One region of the Pedococcus sp. P2_F6 genome, then DNA from elsewhere that is predicted to be linked to it. Evidence: predicted binding sites of a transcription regulator. Region 1 holds the regulator's gene; the other holds the start of a gene.

Evidence for each region. Region 1 encodes Rex, which represses fermentation and respiration genes when NADH is low (regulators of the CRP and FNR family bind a similar motif). Its sites were predicted from a motif close to CTTGTGAANNNNTTCACAAG; they were not measured.
Region 2: a site for Rex is predicted at 1,650-1,669, ahead of rhaI (L-rhamnose isomerase). Genes of this name have one in related genera too.

The regions. Positions count from the first base shown of each region.
Region 1 is NZ_JBFUEZ010000002.1:351,919-359,692, reverse strand. Features, by position in the region: gene AC1DWP_RS07125 (DUF5667 domain-containing protein) at 1-1,077, opposite strand, end outside; gene AC1DWP_RS07120 (sigma-70 family RNA polymerase sigma factor) at 1,230-1,937, opposite strand; gene AC1DWP_RS07115 (glutaredoxin family protein) at 2,246-2,512, shown strand; gene AC1DWP_RS07110 (redox-sensing transcriptional repressor Rex) at 2,646-3,362, shown strand; gene AC1DWP_RS07105 (glutamyl-tRNA reductase) at 3,359-4,669, shown strand; gene hemC (hydroxymethylbilane synthase) at 4,666-5,757, shown strand; gene AC1DWP_RS07095 (bifunctional uroporphyrinogen-III C-methyltransferase/uroporphyrinogen-III synthase) at 5,754-7,394, shown strand; gene hemB (porphobilinogen synthase) at 7,404-7,774, shown strand, end outside.
Region 2 is NZ_JBFUEZ010000001.1:999,401-1,007,174, forward strand. Features, by position in the region: gene AC1DWP_RS04760 (ABC transporter permease) at 1-123, opposite strand, end outside; gene AC1DWP_RS04765 (sugar ABC transporter ATP-binding protein) at 120-1,634, opposite strand; gene rhaI (L-rhamnose isomerase) at 1,917-3,083, shown strand; gene AC1DWP_RS04775 (bifunctional aldolase/short-chain dehydrogenase) at 3,136-5,172, shown strand; gene AC1DWP_RS04780 (rhamnulokinase) at 5,176-6,603, shown strand; gene AC1DWP_RS04785 (LacI family DNA-binding transcriptional regulator) at 6,675-7,706, shown strand; gene AC1DWP_RS04790 ((Fe-S)-binding protein) at 7,706-7,774, shown strand, end outside.

The DNA.
Region 1 (7,774 bases):
GGGGAGCGGCACGGTGGCGCTGGCGGAGGGCACTCCCGGCACCGAAGCACTGACGGTCGGCAGGCGCACGCTCGCGCCGCCCGTCGACAGGCTGGCGCTGCCGCCACCGCCTCCGACGACCGCTCCGGAGCCGCTCGAGCCGCCGGGCAGCACGCCGCCCGCCGGTGCCGTCACGGCGGTGCTGGGCACGGTGATGCCACCGGACGCGCCGCTGGTCGGTGACGCGGAGGGACCCGAGGTGGTCGTGGCGCCGGGCAGCGAACCCGGGCCGATCGTCGAGGCGAGGTCTGAGCTGCAGGAGCTGCCGCAGGCAGCGATCCGTCGCGAGGTGCTCTCCTGCGTGTCGCGCAGCAGGGCCTCGAGCCGCCCGAGCGTCAGCAGCGATGGGGCGGGCACCTCGGCCTTCAGGGCGTCGACCTGAGGGAGGGCCCGCTCCGTGAAGTCGCGCATGGCGAGCAGGGACTGGGGGTTGCCGGTCGCGGCATAGGAGGTGTCGAGCGCCTGCCGCCCCTTGCGCACGGTGTCGATGGCACCCTCGAGCGCGACGTCGACGTCCGTGGGGTCCTCGCGGTCGGCCTCGGCCAGCTGACGGGCATCGGAGATGTGTCCCTGGGCCTGGGACAGGTAGGTCTGGCCGCGGTCGAAGTCGTTGTCGGCGAGCCGGACGGCCACGCCGTCGAGCCAGCCCTTCACGGGGTACAGCGCGTCACCGGGCACCGCGCTGCGGGAGACCGCGCCCACGATGCCGCCGACGAGCAGCGCCGAGGCGGCGGCGCCGGCGACCAGGCGGGGCAGGCCACGACCCACCAGGACCACGACGGGGGTGTTGCGGGAGGCGGCACGACGGGCGGCCGCGGCCTTGGCGGCGACCGGGCTGGGCGCGGGCATCCGTGCGGCCTCGGCCATCAGCCGCTCGCGCAGCGTGGTGACGAAGGCGGTGTCCGGAGCCGGGATGGTCGGGACGAGGTCCACGAGGTGGCGGCTGGTCTCGACGAGCTCGACGAGGTGGGCATCGGTGATCCGCTCGCCTTCGAGGGCGCGCTGGAAACGGTCTGCCGAACGGTTCAGTACTGGCATGTCGGCTTCTCCCTCCCCAGCCCTGCGGTGTCCCCGGTCATGATGTCCCGGTCATGTGGTCGGTGAGCGTGTTGTCACCGAACGTGTGTCGTGCTGAGAACGAGGTGCGATGCCGGAAGTTACGCGTCGCCACGTAGCGAAACCTGCGGGTCTCAGATGTCGACATCGGCGAGCTCCCGGTGCAGGGCGCGCACGGCGCGCAGCTGGAGCTGCTTCACTGCGCCCTCGGACTTGCCGAGGACCTTGGCGGTCTCCGCGAGGGTCAGTCCCTGCAGGAACCGGAGCACCACGCACTCGGCCTGCTCGGGCTTGAGACCCTTGACGGCGGCGAGCAGGCGCTGGTCGCGCAGCCGGTCCAGCACCTCCTGGTCGGGGGCGTCCACGCGACGGTCGGCGTCGAGCATGTCGGCGGTGGTGACCTCCATGCGGAAGCGAGCCGACTTGGCGTTGTCGGTGATCAGGTTCCGCGCGATGGTGATGAACCAGGCCGCGATGTCGCGGCCCTGCCAGGAGAAGGAGTCCATCCGGCGCAGTGCACGCAGGAAGGTCTCCGAGGTGATGTCCTCGGCCAGCTGCTTGCCTCCCACCCGCACGTAGACATAGCGGTAGACGACGTCGACGTAGCGTTCGTAGAGCATCCCGAACGCCTCGGCGTCGCCACGCTGGGCCAGCTCGACCAGCGCGGAGATGCGTTCGAAGTCCTGGGGCGCCTCACCCGGCCCGAAGCCGGCGCGCGCAGCCGAACCGCCGCCTGAACCTTCGTGGCCACCTCCCGACAGGGTGCCGGCCGTGCCGGCCTCGCCGGCGAGGCTCAGCAGCACTCGCAGGGTGCCGAGGAAGTCCGCCGTGGCCGCTCCCATGCCGTGGTCGCCCACCGTGGCGTAACCGAAGGCCGGGCGGCTCGTTGCCCAGAGCGGACCCTGGTCTCCGGCCCAGTGGGCAGCACGAGGGACCGCGAGTCGTCTCGCGGCGCTGCGTGGTGCACGAATCCGGATCGGGGCCTCCTTGATCGGACAGTTTCCCCGATATCTGCCAGATTGTCAGGAGACCTGCGACACATCTCGGTATGCCGCGGTGTCCAGCGAGCCCCGTGGGGCGGGTGAGGCGCCCGCTACCGCGAGCGGCGGCGGGAAGCGGCCGTTGGGCCCACGCGGCATACGCTCGGGGTGTGTCCGCAACCCCCACGCCCGCCGAGGTGCGCATCACCCTGGTCAGCAAACCGGGGTGCCACCTGTGCGATGAGGCGCGGGCCGTCATCGAGCGCGTGGCCGCCGACCTCGGGGTGGGTTGGGTGGAGCTGTCGATCGAGGACGACCCGGCACTCAACGAGCAGTACTGGGAGCAGATCCCCGTCACCTTCGTGGACGGGGGCCAGCACGACTACTGGCGGGTCGACGAGACCCGGCTGAGGAGCGCGCTCACGAGCACGAAGTGACGTGGATCACGCGGGTCCTGAGACGGACGCTTGTGACTTTGTGCATCCGTTCACAAAAGCGTAATCTGGCCGGGCTCCCATCCGCTCCAGCCAGGCGCGGACTGCCCGTGATGAGAAGGAGCCGGAAGAGACTGTGTCTGCCGACCCGAGCGCCCGTCGGGGTATTCCCGACGCCACGGTCGCACGGCTACCCGAGTACCTCCGAGCCCTGACCGGCTTCGCGGAGCGCGGGATCACGTCGGTGTCCTCCGAGGAGCTGGCCTCCGCCGCGGGCGTCCGCAGTGCAAAACTCCGCAAGGACCTGTCCCACCTCGGGTCCTACGGCGTGCGCGGGGTCGGCTACGAGGTCGACCACCTCGCCTACCAGATCTCCCGCGAGCTCGGCCTCACCCAGGACTGGCCGGTCGCCATCATCGGGATGGGAAACCTGGGCCACGCGCTCGCGGCCTACAGCGGCTTCGCCACGCGCGGGTTCCGCGTCGTCGCCCTGCTCGACCAGGACTCCGCCCTGCTGGGGCAGGAGATAGCCGGGATCACCGTGCAGCCGATGGGCGCCCTCGCGTCGCTGGTGGCCGACCAGGGCCTGGCGATCGGCGTCATCGCGACGCCCGCCGCGTCGGCGCAGGACGTGGCGGACCAGCTCGTGGCAGTCGGGGTGCGCTCGATCCTCAACTTCGCCCCGTGCGTGCTCGTCGTGCCCGACGACGTCGACGTCCGCAAGGTCGACCTCTCGACCGAGCTGCAGATCCTCGCCTTCCACGAGCAGCGCAGGGCGCTGGCCGCCGAGGGCGCGCTCGACCAGGTCTCGGCCGGCTCGCTCGACCACGTGGCCCAGGCGGTCAGCCGATGAGCCTGGTCATCCTGGGCCTGTCCCACCACACCGCGCCGCTGCCCCTCCTCGAGGCGATGTCGCTCGACGCCGACCGCCGCCGCGCGCTCTCCGCCGGCCTCACCGGCCGCGAGAACCTCTCCGAGGCGATCGTCGTGTCCACGTGCAACCGCACCGAGGTCTATGCCGAGTCGATGACCTTCCACGGTGCGGTCACCGACATCTCGGACGCGCTCACCGAGGTCACCGGCGTGGGTCGCGACGAGCTGCGCGAGCACCTCTACGTGCACTACGAGGACCGCGCGATCGCGCACGCGTTCACGGTCGCCTGTGGCCTGGACTCGATGGCGGTCGGTGAGGCCCAGATCCTCGGCCAGATGCGCTCTGCCCTGCGCGAGTCGCAGAAGTACGGCCACGCCGGCCCCGCCCTCAACACCCTCTTCCAGCAGGCCCTGCGCGTCGGCAAGCGCGCCCACACCGAGACCGGGATCGACGCCGTGAGCGTCTCCCTCGTCGAGGCCGGCCTGGCCCGCGCGGAACGCGAGCTCGGGTCCCTGGCCGGGCTCAAGGTCCTCGTCGTGGGCGCCGGAGGCATGAGCTCGCTGGCCGCCACGACCGTCTCGCGCCGCGGCGCCGCTGGGCTCACGATCGTCAACCGGACGCTGGCCAAGGCGCTTCGGCTCGCCGAGCGCACCGGCGGCACGGCTCGCCCCCTCGACGACCTGGCGGCTGCCCTGGCCGGCGCCGACGTCGTCATCTCCTGCACCGGGTCGACCGGCGTGGTCGTCGACCTCGCCACCGCCGGCGATGCCCAGGTGGCCCGCGCCGGGCGCCCGCAGGCCTACGTCGACCTCGCCCTTCCCCACGACGTCGCCCCCGAGGTCGCCTCCCTGAGTGGGGTCACCCTCGCCGGGCTGGGTGCGCTGGGGGAGGAGCTCTCCGGAGGCCAGACCCCGCCCCAGGTGCGCGAGGTGGCGGACCTCGTCATCGGTGAGGTCGCGGCATACCTCACCTCGCGGGCGGCGGAGACCGTCGCACCGACCGTGGCGGCGCTGCGGTCGCACGCCGCCGACGTCGTCGCGGGCGAGCTCAACCGGCTCGACCAGCGGCTCCCCGACCTCGACGACGTCGCCCGGGCAGAGGTCCAGCTCGCCGTCCACCGCATCGTCGAGAAGCTGCTGCACACCCCGACGGTCCGCATGAAGGAACGCGCCGTGGGCGGTGAGGGCGCCGACTACGCGCAGGCCCTGCGTGAGCTGTTCGACCTGCGTCCCGGCGAGGCCGTCATCGCGTCCGTGCCCCCGCCAGAGCGTGGAGGTATGCCGTGAGCGCACCTGCCGCCGCACCCCTCGCCCTGCGTCTGGGCACCCGACGCAGCCCCCTGGCCACGACCCAGTCCACCGGGGTGGCCGACCTGCTGCGCGCCCGGGGTCATGCGGTCGAGCTCGTGGAGATCGTCACCGAGGGAGACACGTCGACCGCCTCGCTCGCCTCGATCGGCGGGACCGGGGTGTTCGCGGCCGCCCTTCGCCGCGCCCTGCTCGCGGGTGAGGTCGACCTCGCTGTGCACTCGCTCAAGGACCTGCCGACCACGCCCGAGCCCGGTCTGGTCGTGGCAGCCCTCCCGGTCCGTGAGGACCCGCGCGACGTGCTGGTCTCCTCGGGCGGTCGCACCCTCGGTGAGCTCGGCGAGGGCGCGGTCGTCGGCACCGGCTCGCCGCGGCGCGTGGCCCAGCTCGCGGCCCTCGGGCTCGGGCTGTCGTTCAAGGACATCCGCGGCAACGTCGACACCCGCATCGGGCTGGTCAGGGACGGCGCCCTCGACGCCGTCGTGCTGGCTCGCGCGGGTCTGGCCAGGCTCGGGCGGCTCGATGAGGTCGCCGAGGCGATCGACCCCCTCCAGATGCTGCCCGCCCCCGGCCAGGGTGCACTCGCCGTGGAGTGCCGGGCCGACGACGACATCACCCGCGCCGCGCTGGAGGTCCTCGACGACCCCGACACCCGCGCGTGCGTGACGGCCGAGCGTGCTGTCCTCGCGGCCCTCGAGGCCGGCTGCTCGGCACCGGTCGGAGCGCTGGCCGAGATCGTCGAGGGTGAGGACGGGCTCGAGCTGTCCCTGCGTGCCTTCGTCGGTGCCGTCGACGGGTCGTTCGACCTGCGCCGGTCCCTCGTGGGCGGCGTCGACGACGGCGAGGCCCTCGGCCGCCGGCTCGCCGCCGTGCTGCTCGAGGACGGCGCCGACCTGTTGCAGGGACCCGAGGACCGCCCCCCTGCCCGACCGGTGCCGCCCGGCACGGGTCCCTCGAGCGCCGTCACCGACGGACTGACACCAGACCCAGCCGAGGCGAACGGACCAGCTCCGCTCGCCGCCCCCGACCGCCACCCAGAACACGACAGCACGGAGCGTGCACTGTGAGCCCCACGCGCTCGACCCAGCCCACCACCCACCAGACCCCTCGTCAGAGCCGGGTCCCGGGACGCGTCGCCTTCGTCGGCGCCGGCCCCGGCGACTCCGGACTCATGACCGTGCGGTCCCTGGAGTTCCTCGCCGCAGCCGACGTGGTCGTCATCGACCAGGTGGCTCGTGAGGACGTCGTTGCCCGCTACTGCCGTGCGGACGTCGAGATCATCGACGCCGGCCACGGCGAGCACGGGCAGCCACTGACCCACGCCATGAGGGCCAAGCTCGTCGTCAAGGCCGCCAAGTCCGCCACCGGCGGCTTGGTCGTCCGGCTCATGGACGGCGACCCGGGCACCTTCAACGGCCTCGCGGAGGAAGCCCTCGCCTGCCAGAAGGCCGGCATCGGCTTCGACATCGTCCCCGGGGTCAGCGCGGTCTCGGCCGTCCCGGCCTACGCGGGCATCCCGCTGACGTCGAGCAGCTCGCCGGCCGTGCACGTGATCTCCGCCAACGACCGGCACGTCGACTGGTCGGCCTCGGTGGCCGACTCGGTCACCGTGGTCCTGCTCGGCCAGCCCGAGGACCTCGGTGTCGCGCTGGGCAAGCTGCTGGGGGCGGGTCGGTCAGCCGACAGCCCGGTAGCCCTCACCGAGCGCGGCACGACGATCCGTCAGGCCACCCGCGTCACGACCCTGGGTGAGGTCGCCAAGGTCATGAAGACCCTGGAGTTCCCCGCCCTCGCGGTGGTCGGCACGACCGTGGCTCTCCGCGAGAACCTGTCCTGGTTCGAGACCAAGCCGCTGTTCGGCTGGAACGTCCTGGTGCCCCGCACCAAGGAGCAGTCCGGCTCGACCATCGCCCGGCTCGAGTCCTTCGGTGCGACCGCCGAGGTCGTCCCCACGATCTCGGTCGAGCCGCCGCGCACGCCCCAGCAGATGGAGCGTGCGGTCAAGGGCCTGGTCACCGGTCGCTACGAGTGGATCGGGTTCACCTCGGTCAACGCCGTGAAGGCCGTGCGGGAGAAGTTCGAGGAGTTCGGGCTCGACGCACGGGCCTTCGCCGGGCTCAAGATCGCTGCGGTCGGTGGCGTGACCGCCGCGGCGCTGCGCGAGTGGGGCATCGTGCCCGACCTCGTGCCGTCCGGCGAGATGTCCGCCAACGGGCTGCTCGAGGAGTGGCCGCCGTTCGACGAGGTGCTCGACCCCATCAACCGGGTCTTCCTCCCGCGCGCCGACATCGCCACCGACACCCTCGTCGCAGGCCTCCAGGAGATGGGCTGGGAGGTGGACGACGTCACGGCATACCGCACGGTGCGCGCCGCTCCGCCGGCCGCCCACATCCGTGAGGCCATCAAGGGCGGGCAGTTCGACGCAGCGGTGTTCACGTCGTCCTCGACGGTGCGCAACCTGGTCGGCATCGCCGGCAAGCCGCACCCGTCAACGGTCATCGCGTGCATCGGTCCGGCCACGGCCAAGACGGCCGAGGAGCACGGCTTGCGGGTCGACGTCCTCGCGCCCGAGGCGTCGTCCGACTCGCTCGTCGACGCGCTGGCCGACTACGGCCTGGGGCTGGCAACCGCTGCCGCGGAGGCGGGCGAGCCCGTGGTGCGTCCCAGCGCCAAGAAGTCGGCGTCACGCCGCCGGGCGAAGTAGCCGTCCCGCATGACTGACCACTCGCAGCCGGTGGGGCCGGTGATCCGGCCCCGTCGGCTGCGGCAGTCGGTGGCCATGCGCCGGCTCGTCGCCGAGACGAGGCTGGACCCGGCCGAGCTGGTGCTGCCCGTGTTCGTGCGCGAGGGCATCGACGAGCCGCAGCCGATCTCGGCGATGCCGGGCGTCGTCCAGCACACGCTGGACTCGCTGGTGGTCGCCGCACGTGAGGCGGCGGACGCGGGGCTGGGCGGGCTCATGCTCTTCGGCGTGCCGACGGCCAAGGACGCCGTGGGTTCCGGCGCCGACGACCCGGACGGCATCCTCAACGTGGCGCTCCGAGCCGTCGCCGACGCCGTCGGTGACCGGCTCGTCGTGATGGC
Region 2 (7,774 bases), on a different contig from region 1:
GAAGATCGAGAACTCGCGGGACCTGAAGAGCGTGTTGACCGCGCGCTGGCGCGGAGTGAGGTGGCTGGGCTGGACGAGCGCCTCGAGGACGTGGTCCTGCGTCGTCGACGTGGTCTCGCTCATCGCTGGAGCTCCAGGCTGTGGGTGGCGGCGCGCATGACGTTCTCCGGAGTCGCGTCCTCGCGGGGGATGTCGGCCGTGATCCGGCCCTCGCACACGACGAGGACCCGATCGGCCATCCCGAGCACCTCGGGCAGCTCGGAGGAGATCATGAGGATGGCCAGTCCCTCCCCGGCCAGCTCGGACAGGAGCCGGTGGACCTCGGCCTTGGTGCCGACGTCGATACCGCGGGTCGGCTCGTCGATGATGAGCAGCGACGGCTTGGTCGCCAGCCACTTGGCGATGACGACCTTCTGCTGGTTCCCGCCGCTCATCGTGCTCGCGTTCATGTCGAGGGCACCGGTCTTGACCTCGAGCCGGTCTGCCCACGGCGTGGCCGCGCGGTTCTCCAAGGCCCTGGTGAGCAGGCCACCTTTGGTCAGCGTGTGCCGAATGACGGCGGCCACGTTGTGCGTCACGGATGCCTGGGTCACCAGGCCCTGCTGACGGCGGTCCTCGGGGATGAAGGCCAGGCCGGCACGGATCGCTGAACGCGGGTCCTTGGCCGGGAGCGCACGGCCGTTGAGCGTGACCGTCCCAGAGTCGTAGCCGTCGACGCCGAAAACGGCCCGTGCGATCTCGCTGCGTCCCGCGCCGACCAGGCCCGCGAGGCCGACGATCTCGCCGGCCCTGACCTCGAAGGTCACGTCGTGGAAGACCCCGGCCGAGTTGAGTCCCGAAACCTTCAGCACGGGCTCGCCGATCACCGCGGGCGTCTTGGGGAACAGGTCGGTCACCTCGCGACCGACCATGAGGGAGACCATCTCGTCGACACTCGTCTCCGAGATCGCACGCGTCCCGATGTACTCGCCGTCCCGCATCACCGTGACCTGGTCACACAGGTCGAAGACCTCGTCGAAGCGGTGGGAGATGAAGACCAGTGCGCGACCCTCGTCCCTCAGTCGCCGAGCCACGGTGAAGAGACGCCTGACCTCGACCCCGCTCAGCGCCGCCGTCGGCTCGTCCATGATGAGGAGCCGCGCATCCACCGAGATCGCCTTGGCGATCTCGATGATCTGCTGGTCCGCGATGGACAGCCCACGAGCCGGCCGGCGTGGGTCGATCTCTACACCGAGGCCGGCGAAGAGCTCCTTGGCCTCTTGGAACATGGCCGCGCGGTCGATGCGCCGACCGCGCCCGACGGGCTGCCGTCCCATGAAGATGTTCTCGGTCACGGAGAGGTCTGGGAAGAGGGTCGGCTCCTGGTAGATGACCGCCACGCCGGCGGCCTTGGACTCCGCGGTGGAACCGAAGTCCACCGGTTCGCCGCCGAGCAGGAAGTCGCCCGCGTCCCGCCGGTGGACCCCGGCGACCACCTTGACGAGCGTCGACTTGCCCGCCCCGTTCTCCCCCACCAGCGCGTGGATCGACCCACCGCTCACCCGAAGGCTCCCTGAACGCAGCGCAACGACCGGCCCGAAGGACTTCGATACGTCGCGCAGGTCGAGGACCGGGTCCTCACGATGTTCGCCCACGGCGGCCACCCCTCCTCTTTGAAAGGTTTCAATATGCCGAAGGTAGCGTTACTCGATCACGACGTCAAGGGTCTTGTGCCCTCGAGAAGGAACAGTCCAGCTCCGCGGCGCCCCACGCCCCTATTTACGCGTCGCTCATGCGACAGATGCAGCCCCAGAGCCGGGACAACAGCACCCGCCAGGCGCTTGTGCGTAGCCCACGAAGTCGCTATGGTCTGGCTGAACCGCTTCATTCCGGCCTTTCATTCGCGCTACAACGATCGACATTCAACGGAGAGCGTCATGGTCAACTTCGGCGACATCGCGGGTCAGCTCGCGCAGCAGGCGATCGAGCTGCCCTCGTGGGCGTTCGGCAACTCGGGAACGCGGTTCAAGGTCTTCAGCACCCCAGGGACGCCACGCACCATCGAGGAAAAGCTCGCCGACGCCGCCCAGGTGCACGCCCTCACCGGACTGGCGCCGTCGGTGGCCCTGCACATCCCGTGGGACCGGGTGGACGACTACGAGAAGCTGGGCCGATACGCCGGCGACCTGGGCCTGCGGCTGGGCACGATCAACTCCAACACGTTCCAGGACGACGACTACAAGTTCGGCAGCCTCACCCACGTCGACGAGCGCATCCGCGCCAAGGCGATCGCCCACCAACTGGAGTGCATCGACGTCATGGATGCGACCGGCAGCCGCGACCTCAAGATCTGGCTCCCCGACGGGACGAACTACCCGGGCCAAGGCGACCTGCGCGACCGTCAGGACCGCCTCGCCGACTCCCTTCAGCAGGTGTACGACAGGCTCGGCGAGCACCAGAGGCTGGTCTTGGAGTACAAGTTCTTCGAGCCGGCCTTCTACGCCATGGATGTGCCGGACTGGGGCACCTCGCTCGTCCACTGCCTTGCCCTGGGCGAGCGCGCCACCGTGTGTCTGGACACCGGCCACCACGCCCCCGGCACGAACATCGAGTTCATCGTGGCTCAGCTCCTGCGGCTCGGGCGCCTGGGTTCCTTCGACTTCAACTCGCGGTTCTACGCCGACGACGACCTCATCGTCGGCGCTGCCGACCCGTTCCAGCTCTTCCGGATCATCTACGAGGTGGTCCGCGGTGGCGGGTACGGCGAGGGCAGCGAGGTGGCCTTCATGCTCGACCAGTGCCACAACGTCGAGGAGAAGATCCCCGGCCAGATCCGTTCCGTCCTCAACGTGCAGGAGATGACCGCCCGAGCCCTGCTGGTCGACCGCGACGCGCTGCGCGAGGCGGAGCGTGCGGGTGACGTACTCGGGGCCAACGGCATCCTCATGGACGCCTTCTACACCGACGTCCGACCCGACCTCGCCGACTGGCGGGCCAGCCGGGGAATTCCGGCAGACCCCATGAAGGCCTACGCCGGCACCGGCTACCAGGACCGGATCGCCGCCGACCGCGTCGGTGGCACCCAATCCGGCTGGGGCGCCTGACCTCTCGTCCTCCCACAACACCGCGACCGACCACCGAACCACAAGGACCCCGATGACCAACCCCGCCGTCTCCGACCTGATCGCCCGCTCCAACCGCCTGGGCGCCGACCCGAGGAACACCAACTACGCGGGTGGCAACACCTCCGCCAAGGGCACCGAGACCGACCCAGTGACCGGCGAGCAGGTCGAGCTGCTCTGGGTCAAGGGCTCCGGTGGCGACCTCGGCACGCTCAAGGAGTCCGGCCTGGCCGTGCTACGGCTCGACCGCATGCGTTCCCTCGCCGACGTCTACCCGGGTGTCGACCGCGAGGACGAGATGGTCGCCGCCTTCGACTACTGCCTGCACGGCAAGGGCGGCGCCGCCCCGTCGATCGACACGGCCATGCACGGTCTGGTCGATGCGGCTCACGTGGACCACCTCCACCCCGACAGTGGCATCGCCATCGCGACGGCCAAGGACGGGGAGCAGCTCACCAAGGAGATCTTCGGCGACAAGGTGGTCTGGGTGCCCTGGCGCCGTCCCGGCTTCCAGCTCGGCCTCGACATCGCCGCGATCAAGAAGGCGAACCCTCAGGCGGTCGGCACCATCCTCGGTGGCCACGGCGTGACCGCATGGGGCGACACGAGCGAAGCGGCCGAAGCCAACTCGCTGTGGATCATCCAGACCGCCGAGGCCTACCTCAGCACGCACGGCAAGGCCGAGCCCTTCGGCGCCCAGGTGCCCGGGTATGCCGCCCTCCCGGAGTCCGAGCGCCGCGCCAAGGCCGCAGCCCTCGCCCCCCACCTGCGCGCGGTCGCGTCCCAGGACAAGGCGATGGTCGGCCACTTCAGCGACACCGACGTCGTCCTGGAGTTCCTGGCCAGCGAGAAGCTCGCCCCGCTGGCCGAGCTCGGCACCTCCTGCCCCGACCACTTCCTGCGCACCAAGGTCAAGCCCCTGGTCGTCGACCTCCCCTCCAGCGCCACCACCGAGGAGATCGTCACCCGCCTGGCCGAGCTGCACACGGCATACCGCGAGGAGTACCAGGGCTACTACGACCGCAACGCCACCCCCGACTCCCCCGCGATCCGCGGCGCCGACCCCGCCATCGTCCTCGTGCCCGGGGTGGGGATGTTCTCCTACGGCAAGGACAAGCAGACCGCCCGCGTCGCCGGCGAGTTCTACACCAACGCCATCAACGTCATGCGCGGCGCCGAGGCGGTCTCCACCTACTCCCCCATCGACGAGTCCGAGAAGTTCCGCATCGAGTACTGGGCGCTGGAGGAAGCCAAGCTCCAGCGCATGCCCAAGCCCCGCTCCCACGCCGGGCGCATCGCGCTCGTCACAGGGGCGGCGTCCGGCATCGGCAAGGCCATCGCGACCCGGCTCGCCGCCGAAGGAGCCTGCGTCGTCATCGCCGACCTCGACCTCGACAAGGCGCAGGCAGCCGCGGCCGAGATCGGCGGCACCGACGTCGCCGTGGGCGTCCAGGCGAACGTCACCGACGCAGATGCCGTCCAGGCCGCCGTCGACGCCACGCTGCTCGCCTTCGGCGGCATCGACCTGCTCGTCAACAACGCCGGCCTGTCGATCTCCAAACCGCTGCTCGAGACCACCGAGGCAGACTGGGACCTGCAGCACGACGTCATGGCCAAGGGCAGCTTCCTCGCCTCCAAGTCCGCCGCCGCCGCGATGATCGCCCAGAAGCTCGGTGGCGACATCCTCTACATCTCCTCCAAGAACTCGGTCTTCGCCGGCCCCAACAACATCGCCTACTCCGCGGTCAAGGCCGACCAGGCCCACCAGGTGAGGCTCCTAGCCGCAGAGCTCGGCGAGCACGGCATCAAGGTCAACGGCATCAACCCCGACGGGGTGGTCCGCGGCAGCGGCATCTTCGCGGGCGGGTGGGGCGCCAAGCGCGCCGAGGTCTACGGGGTCCCGGAGGAGGAGCTGGGCGCCTACTACGCCAAGCGCACCCTGCTCGGCCGCGAGGTGCTTCCCGAGCACGTGGCCAACGCAGCCGCTGTCCTGACTTCCGACGAGCTCAGCCACACCACCGGCCTGCACATCCCCGTCGACTCCGGCGTCGCCAACGCCTTCCTGCGCTAGACCATGGCAGCCAGGGTGTTCGGCGCCGTCGACATCGGCGCCTCCGGCGGCCGGGTCATGGCCGGCGTCGTCGACCCGGCCAGCGGCCGGACCCAACTGCACACCCTGCATCGCTTTGCCAACGGAGCGGCGATGCAGGGTGGTCATCTGCGGTGGAACCTCACCGGGCTCTTCGACGAGGTCCTCACCGGGCTGACCGAGCTGGCTGCCCAGTTCCCCGACGTCGAGTCCATCGGCATCGACACGTGGGCCGTCGACTACGGGCTACTCGATGCTGATGGGCACTTGCTCGCCGAACCCATCTCGTACCGCGACGGCCGCACCGAGGCCGTTCTGGACGAGGTGCACGCCCGGGCCAGTCCCGAACAGCTGTATGCCATCAACGGGCTGCAGCACCTTCCGTTCACCACCATCTACCAGCTCGCTGCGGAGCGGCACTCGCAGCTGTGGGACAGGGCCGCACACGTCGTCCTGCTTCCCGACCTGATTGCCTACTGGCTCACAGGGGAGCTGGCGACCGAGGTGACCAACGCCTCCACCACGGGTCTGCTCGACGTGCGTACTGGCGCCTGGTCGACTGAGCTGCTCGATCTCCTGGGGCTTCCGGCGACCGCCCTGCCACCACTGCAGCACCCCGGCCTGACGAGGGGACGGCTTCGACCAGAGGTGCTCGTAGCCACGGGGCTCTCAGCGAGCACGGTCGTCACCACAGTGGGCTCGCACGACACCGCGTCCGCCGTCGTCGCGGTGCCAGCGACGGACGAGGGCTTCGCGTACGTGTCCAGTGGGACGTGGTCGCTGGTGGGGATCGAGCTCGACAAGCCGGTGCTCACGGTGGAGAGCCAACGCGCGAACTTCACCAACGAGGGCGGTGTCGACGGTCGAACCCGCTTCTTGCGCAACGTCGGCGGCCTATGGTTGCTGCAGGAGTCCATTCGTCACTGGCAGTCCTCGGGACTGGCCGTCGACCTGGACTCGCTCCTCACCGAGGCGGAGACCCTGGCGCCCCACGGGCCCGTCGTGAACGTCGACGACGACCAGTTCCTCCCGCCCGGTGACATGCCTGCACGCATCACCGACGCAGCGGCGCGCAACGGCCACGAGGCGCCCCGGACGCCCGCTGCCATCGCGCGGTGCATCCTCGACTCGCTCGCCACGGCATACGCGCGCACCGTCCACCAAGCCGTTGACCTCGCGGGCCGTGATGTCGGCACCATCCACATCGTCGGCGGCGGCAGCCAGAACCGGCTCCTCTGCCAGCTCACGGCCGACCTCTCCGGCGTCCCGGTGACCGGCGGCCCGGTCGAGGCGACGGCGCTGGGCAACGTGCTCGTGCAGGCCCGGGCCCACGGGGCGGCGCCGCGGTCCTTGGAAGAGATCCGGGCGACCCTTGCTCGCACCGAGGGCATACAGCACTACTGGCCCTCGTGACCTCGAGCGTGTGTCAGACGCAGTAAGGACGGAGAGCCGCACGGTACGTTGCAACCCCGAAGGGAGGTCACATGGCATCAGTCAGCATCAAGGACGTCGCAACCCTGGCGGGCGTGTCCGTCGGCACGGTCTCCAACGTGCTGAACCGCCCATCCTCCGTCCGCCCCACCACGCGGGCCAAGGTCGAGTCGGCCATCGCCCAGCTCGGTTTCGTGCCCAACGCGTCGGCTCGACAGCTGGCCGCCGGGCGGAGCCGGACCCTCGCCTACCTCGTCCTTGACGCGTCCAACCCCTTCTTCACCGATGTCGCCAGGGGGATCGAGGAGGTCGCGAAAGCGGAGGGCCTCGCGCTGTTCATCTGTAACAGCGACCAGGACGCCGACCGGGAGGACCACTACCTCGAACAGCTCACGGAGCTGCGCGTGCGCGGAGTGCTCATCACCGCCATGGACTACGCCAATCCCAGACTGCGCCGACTGCGCGATGCCGGCGTTCCCGTCGTCCTCGTCGACCGGGCACCGGCCTCCTCGGACGACTGGTGTTCCGTCGGCGTCGACGACCTCGCCGGAGGCGAGCTCGCCGTCAGCCACCTGCTCGAGGCCGGTCACCGACGGATCGCCTACGTCGGCGGTCCGGCCGAGATCCCCCAGGTCGCCGACCGCCACAGCGGCGCGCTCAAGGCCGTCGCCGACGCGGGTCTGGAGGAAAAGACCCTGACCTGGATCCGAACGGACGGTCTGACCATCGCCGAGGGTCGTCGGGCGGGCGAAAAGCTCCTCGGGCTGTCAGGGAGCCGACGCCCCACCGGCGTGTTCTGCGCCAACGACCTGCTGGCACTGGGGTTGCTCCAGCACCTGACCCAGAGCGGGGTCCGGGTTCCCGACGACCTTGCGATCGTCGGGTACGACGACATCGAGTACGCCGCCGCCGCTGCGGTGCCACTGACCTCGGTGGCGCAGCCTCGCCAGCTGCTCGGGCGTACCGCTGCCCGACTGCTGCTGGATGAGGCCGAGCGGGGCGATGACCACCAGCATGAACACGTGGTCTTCCAGCCCGAGCTCGTGGCCCGCGCCTCCACTGCTGCCGCCCGCAGGAGCGCCTGATGAAGATCGCGCTGTTCGTCACGTGCCTCGGAGACGTTCTCTTCCCGGACGTGGGTCGCGCCACGGTC